One region of the Variovorax sp. Root434 genome, then DNA from elsewhere that is predicted to be linked to it. Evidence: riboswitches for the same ligand, from Rfam matches in the RefSeq annotation. Region 1 holds a riboswitch; the other holds the start of a gene.
The links. A riboswitch is a leader RNA that binds a small molecule or an ion and turns the genes downstream of it on or off. The one in region 1 is predicted to bind glycine.
Positions count from the first base shown of each region.

Region 2: another riboswitch for glycine. It lies ahead of gcvT (glycine cleavage system aminomethyltransferase GcvT); the one in region 1 lies ahead of ASD05_RS23765 (D-amino acid dehydrogenase).

Region 1 covers NZ_LMEK01000025.1:656,848-660,247, forward strand. The annotation lists gene rfbB (dTDP-glucose 4,6-dehydratase) at 1-963, opposite strand, end outside; glycine riboswitch at 1,078-1,174, shown strand; glycine riboswitch at 1,182-1,287, shown strand; gene ASD05_RS23765 (D-amino acid dehydrogenase) at 1,379-2,680, shown strand; gene ASD05_RS23770 (FIST C-terminal domain-containing protein) at 2,687-3,400, opposite strand, start outside.
Region 2 covers NZ_LMEK01000012.1:76,933-80,332, reverse strand. The annotation lists gene ASD05_RS10975 (TRAP transporter large permease) at 1-76, shown strand, start outside; gene ASD05_RS10970 (hypothetical protein) at 231-767, shown strand; gene ASD05_RS10965 (YkvA family protein) at 813-1,220, shown strand; glycine riboswitch at 1,266-1,356, shown strand; glycine riboswitch at 1,369-1,472, shown strand; gene gcvT (glycine cleavage system aminomethyltransferase GcvT) at 1,520-2,695, shown strand; gene gcvH (glycine cleavage system protein GcvH) at 2,740-3,111, shown strand; gene gcvP (aminomethyl-transferring glycine dehydrogenase) at 3,166-3,400, shown strand, end outside.

The DNA of each region.
Region 1 (3,400 bases):
GCGGATGCCGGTGTCGAAGGTTTCGGCGGGCTTCCAGCCGAGTTCGCGCTCGAGCTTGCGCGCGTCGATGGCGTAGCGGCGGTCATGACCCGGACGGTCCGTGACGTAGGTGATCTGCTCCTTGTACGGCTTGCCATCCGCGCGCGGTCGCAGCTCGTCGAGCAGCGCACACACGGTGTCGACGATCTCGATGTTGGGCTTCTCGTTCCAGCCGCCGACGTTGTAGGTCTCGCCCAGCTTGCCGGCCTCGAGCACACGGCGGATGGCGCTGCAGTGATCCTTCACGTAGAGCCAGTCGCGCACCTGCATGCCGTCGCCGTACACGGGCAGGTTCTTGCCGGCCAGCGCGTTGACGATCATCAGCGGGATCAGCTTCTCGGGGAAGTGGAACGGGCCATAGTTGTTCGAGCAGTTGGTGGTGACCACCGGCAGGCCGTAGGTGTGGTGCCAGGCGCGCACGAGGTGGTCGCTGGCGGCCTTGCTGGCCGAATACGGGCTGTTGGGCTCGTACTTGTTTTCTTCGGTGAAGGCCGGATCGGTCTTGGAGAGCGAGCCGTAGACCTCGTCGGTCGACACGTGCAGGAAGCGTAAGGCGGCTTTCTGGTCGGCCGGCAGTGCGCTCCAGAAGCCGCGCACGGATTCGAGCAGGCGGAAGGTGCCGAGCACGTTGGTCTGCACGAAGTCTTCGGGGCCGTGGATGGAACGGTCCACATGCGATTCGGCCGCAAAGTTCACCACGGCGCGGGGCTTGTGTTCGGCCAGCAAACGGTCGAGCAGCGCGCTGTCGCCGATGTCGCCCTGCACGAAGATGTGCTTCGGGTTGTCCTTGAGCGATGCGAGCGTCTCGAGATTGCCTGCGTAGGTCAGCTTGTCGAGGTTCACGACCGGCTCGTCGCTGTTGGCGATCCAGTCGAGTACGAAATTGGCGCCGATGAAGCCGGCGCCGCCGGTTACCAGGATCATGGGGTCCCCTGAATGTTTGTGAGAAGTTCGGTGCGGCAGATTAACAAATGATTATCCCATCGCTCATATGGGCAAAAGTCACAGGTCGGTAGTCGCACGAACCTCGCCTACAATCGCCCCACTGCAGGAGAGCGGGCCACCCCGGTGGCCCTACCGAAGGCGCAAACTCCCATAAACGCTCAGGTCGGCCCGAACAAGGGGTCTGTACTGCACCAACTGAAACGCCGTCTGGAGAGCCGCCACGCCATGTGGCGCACCGAAGGAGCAAACCCTCTGCGGGCGCAGCGGGTGAATCTCTCAGGTACCGAGGACAGGGGGAGCGGCAACTTGGACGGCGGTCGTCCGGTTGCTTGCTATTGATTCAATAGCACACCACACCCGCCATTCAAGCGTTGCAACCTCAAAGGTACTTGAAATGCGTGTGATCGTTCTTGGCGCCGGCCTGCTCGGCGTGACCTCGGCTTACTACCTCCAGCAACTCGGCCACGAAGTGACCGTGATCGACCGGCAGGCCACCCCGGCCGCCGAAACCAGCTTCGCCAACGGCGGGCAGATCTCGGTCAGCCATGCCGAACCCTGGGCCAATCCCAGCGCGCCGCTGAAGGTGCTGCAGTGGCTGGGCAAGGAAGACGCCCCGCTGCTCTTCCGCATCCGCGCCGACATGCGCCAGTGGCTCTGGGGCCTGCAGTTCCTGCGCGAATGCACCCCGGCACGCACGCGGCACAACATCGAGCAGATCGTGCGTCTTGGTACATACAGCCGCTCGATGTTGCAACAGTTGCGCCGCGACACCGGCCTGAACTATGACCAGCGCACACAGGGCATCCTGCACTTCTACACGACGCAGAAAGAGTTCGACGGCGCCCTCGCGCCCGCCGAGCAGATGCGCGCCCTGGGCTGCGAGCGCCAGGTCATCTCGGCCGACGAAGCCGTGAAGATCGAGCCCGCCCTCGCCCACATCCGCCCTCAGCTGGCTGGCGCCACCTACACGGCCGAGGACGAGTCCGGTGACGCCAATCGCTTCGCGCGCGAGCTGGTCGGCCTGGCCGCCGCGGCCGGCGTGAAGTTCCTCATGAGCCACACGGTGACCGCCTTGCGCGAAGCCGGCGGCAGCATCGACCACGTCGAGGCCACCGACAACGAAGGCCGCTTCCAGCGCATCCGCGGCGACGCCTTCGTGCTGGCGATGGGCTCCCTGAGCCCGCTGTACGCCGCGCCGCTGGGCATCAGCCTGCCGATCTATCCCGCCAAGGGCTACTCGGTGACGCTGCCCGTGAAGGACGCCTCGAAGGCGCACCAGGTCTCGCTGACGGACGACGAATTCAAGCTCGTGTTCTCGCGCTACACGTCCGAGTCGGGCGACCGCCTGCGCATCGCCGGCACGGCCGAGCTCAACGGCTACGACCGCGACCTGAACCGGGTTCGCTGCGAAGCCATCGTGCGCCGCGTGGAAGAGCTGTTCCCCGGCGCCGGCGACACCACGCAGGCGCAGTTCTGGACCGGCCTGCGTCCCGCGACGCCGAGCAACGTGCCGCTGATCGGCAAGACGAAGCTGCCGAACCTGTTCCTCAACACGGGCCACGGCACGCTCGGCTGGACGCACGCCTGCGGTTCGGGCAAGTCGATCGCGCGCATCGTGAGCGGATTGGCGCCGGAGGTCGATTTCGCGTTCACCGGCATGCCCACGCCCGCGCCGCGCGCGCTGCAGCCGGCCTGATCGCCGTCAGTCGTTGCTGGCGAACACCGTCAGCACGCCGGTGTAGCCATACAGATGGTGGCGAGCGATCTCGCCCGCCGCGAAGAACCCCACCAGCGGCACGTCGCCCAGCGCGTGCCGCACGATCTGCAGTTCCGCCCCCGGCGCACCGAAGTGCGGACCGCCGCGCCCGGAACAGCTGACGTACACCGCCCCCGCGATGCGCCGCGCCGGATGCGGCGCCGCCTCGGCCTCGCCCGCCGCCACGGCGCGCGCGGTGGCCAGCGTCTGCTCTTCGGGCTCCAGTTCCTCGCGGATTTCGGCGCAGATGCGCATCAGGTCGGCACGCGCGGCCTGCGCATTGCGGCGGCAGAAGCTCAGCCGCATGCCGGCTTCGGCCACGTCGGCGATCGCGATGCCGCGGCGCGTCGGGTCCAGTCCGATGATGTGGCGCACCAGCACGTCGGCGCCCAGGTCCCCGGTGCGGCGGATGCCGTCGCTGCCCGCATAAGCCAGGCCGACCAGCGTGTTGCGCACCGCATCGATGGCCTCCTGCGGCCGCTCGAGCGACACCTGCAGGTCGGCCAGCAGCACGTCGAGCGCCGGCTCGCCGTCGAGCTTCAGCAGCAGGTTGCCGTCGGCTTCGGTGATCTCGCGCTCGCGCGCTGCCCCCGATCGCAGTGGCTGGCAGCCCTGCGTGACGCGCGACACCAGCCGCACGCCCTCGCCGAACACCACGCC
Region 2 (3,400 bases), on a different contig from region 1:
CCTGGCCTGCCTGATGGTGATCACCTACGTGCCGTGGATCTCGCTCGCGCTGCGGGACCTGGTCTATACCAAGTAGCCGAGGCACGGTCCACGCCGGGCAGCGCGCCAGGCGTGCGGCGGACACGCGGGCCGGCCGGGGCGGCCATTGGCCCTGCGAGGAAAACGGGTAATAAAGATGTCACCGCTTGCAACGATGCTGTGCCCATCGATTCCCCAAAGCTGTGGCTGCCATGTTTCCCACCAAGACCGACAAGGCGCGCGACGAACTCCAGGGCGGACAGCGCACGCTCAGCCAGCGCGAGCGCGCCCTGCTGCTGATGGCCGACGGCCGGCGCTCGCTGACCGACTTCAGCGCGCTGTTCCCCGACCGGCATGAAGCCGAGTTGGCGATCCGGGCGCTGATCCAGAGGGGCTATCTGCAGGGCCTGCAAGCCGCGGGCGCACCGGCACCCGCCCAGCCCGCGCCGATCCCCGCCGACGAACCGATCCGCCTCCCCACCTCGGCCGACACCTTCGACGGCAAGCGCTCGCTGGCCACCACGCGCATGTTCCTGTTCGACATCTGCGAGCGCATGTTCGTGCGGCGCGACCCGAAGTTCGCGCTGCAGATGCGCGACGCGCTGCGCGAGGCGCGCGACCGCGAGGCGATGCTGACCATCGCCGCGCTGATGCTGACCGAGATCGAGAAAACCGCCGGTGTGGAGCGGGCCGAATCGCTGCGCGAGCGCATCGACCGGCTGCTGCCGCCGGCCGAAATCGTTCATTGAAGAGCGCACCACGGGCGCGAACGCAGCCTGTGACACCATCGCGAGGTGAACTCCGCCCCTGAAAAACCGCCCCTGTCCGAACGGCTTCGCGCCTGGGCCCGGCGCGTCAAGCGCGACGGCGTCACGCTGTGGTTCGCGGGCAGGCATGCATCCACCCCGTGGTATGCCAAGGCACTGGGCATGTTCGTGGTCGCCTACGCGCTCAGCCCGATCGATCTCATTCCCGACTTCATCCCGGTCCTGGGCTACCTGGACGACGTTCTCCTGCTGCCGGGGCTGATCTGGCTTGCGATCCGGATGATTCCGCCGCCGGTGCTCGCGGAGTGCCGCCGGCAAGCCGACGACTGGATGCAGAAGTCGGGCGCCAGGCCGACCAGCCGGTATGGCGCCGCGCTTGTCGTGGCTGTGTGGATCGCGGTCGGCGTCGCGGCGTGGCGCCTGTGGTCGCGATAGGGACGAGGGGCAAGTCCGGGGCTGCGGGCTGCGCGATCCACTACACTCGCCGGGTCAGGAGAGAGCCCCGCATGCCGGGGCCGCCGAAGGCGCAGGGGATTCCCGAACGCTCAGGCAAAAGGACTGACAAGGCACTGGTGAACACCGGTGTTTCCTTGCTGGAGAGAGGCCGTTGCCAAGCAACGGCCCACCGAAGGAGCAAACCCCGATCGTGGGGCGAATCTCTCAGGTAAAGCGGACAGCAGGGGTGGCCCATGGCGTTGCAGCCATGGATTTCGACTGCCCCTTTGGAGTGCCCCGTGGCTGCTTCTTCCGCTCCCTCCGACGCCCCTCTTCTCAAGACGCCGCTGTACGACCTCCATCTGGAGCTCGGCGCCCGCATGGTGCCTTTCGCCGGCTATTCGATGCCCGTGCAATACCCCGCCGGCCTGATGGCCGAGCACAAGCACACGCGCGATGCGGCCGGCCTGTTCGACATTTCCCACATGGGACAGCTGCGCCTCGTCGGGCCCGATGCGGCAGCCGCCTTCGAAACCCTGATGCCCGTCGACGTGATCGACCTGCCAGCCGGCAAGCAGCGCTACGGCCTGCTGATCAACGACGAGGGCGGCATCCTCGACGACCTGATGTTCTTCAACGAAGGCCACGACTCGATCTTCGTGATCGTGAATGGGGCCTGCAAGGTGGCCGACATCGCGCACATCCAGCAGAAGATCGGCGCCCGCTGCGACGTGCAGCCCCTGCCCGATCACGCCCTGCTCGCACTGCAAGGCCCGCAGGCCGCCGCCACGCTGGCGCGGCTGTCGCCCGGCGTCGAGCGCTTCGTGTTCATGACGGGCGGAGCGGTGCAGATCGGCGGCATTCCCGCCTTCGTCACCCGCAGCGGCTATACCGGCGAGGACGGCTTCGAGATCTCGGTGGCCGCCAAGGACGCCGACGCCCTCGCCCGCCTGCTGCTGGCCCAGCCCGAGGTCAAGCCCATCGGCCTGGGCGCGCGCAATTCGCTGCGGCTCGAGGCCGGCCTTTGCCTGTACGGCCACGACATCGACACCACCACCACGCCGGTCGAGGCCTCGCTCAACTGGGCGATGCAGAAGGTGCGTCGCACCGGCGGCGCGCGCGAAGGCGGCTTTCCGGGCGCCGCGAAGATCCTGGCGCAGCTCACCGCATCCACCGTGGGCGCGGCAGGCCACACCGACCACGACACGCTGAAGCGCAAGCGCGTGGGCCTCGTTGCCCTCGAACGCATTCCGGTGCGCGACGGCACGGTGCTGCAATCGTTCGAAGGCCAGGACATCGGCCTCGTCACCAGCGGCCTGCTCGGCCCCACCGCCGACCGCTGCATCGCCATGGGCTACGTGGCCACCGCCTTCGCCGAGCCGGGCACGCGCATCCAGGCCATCGTGCGCGGAAAGCCGGTGCCGATGGAAGTCTCGACCATGCCTTTCGTGCCCACCCGCTACTACCGCGGCTAGGCTACGCACCCCGATCATCATTTTTTCCACGAGGAGTTTTTCACATGAGCATCAAGTACACCAAGGACCATGAATGGGTCTCGGCCGAAGGCGGCGCGGCCACCGTCGGCATCACCGTGCACGCGCAGGACGCGCTGGGCGATGTGGTGTTCGTCGACCTGCCCGAAGTCGGCAAGACCTTTGCCCAGGGCGAAGTCGCCGGCGTCGTCGAATCGGTCAAGGCCGCGGCCGACGTGTTCATGCCCGTGTCGGGCGAGATCACCGAAGTGAACGAAGCGCTGCGCGCCGACCCCTCGCTCGCCAACAGCGACCCGCTGGCCGGCGGCTGGTTCTTCAAGGTCAAGCTGAGCGAGCCGGCGCAGCTCGACGCGCTGCTCGATGCGGCCTCGTACGACAAGTTCGCCGCCGAGTCTTGATGCGCTGCTGAATACGGACCACCGCTCCCGCCCCTTCCGCCCTACTTCCCCGCCATGTCAAGCCACGCCCTCCCCTCCCTGCAACAACTAGAGAACGCCGAAGAATTCCTCGCCCGCCACATCGGCATCGATGCGGCGGACGAGGCGCGCATGCTGCCCGTGATCGGCTCGGAGACGCGGGCTGAGCTCATCGACGGCATCGTGCCCGCGGCCATTCGCCGCGCGAAGCCGATGCGGCTGCCCGCACCGGCGACCGAAGCCGATGCGCTGGCCGAGCTGAAGGTGATGG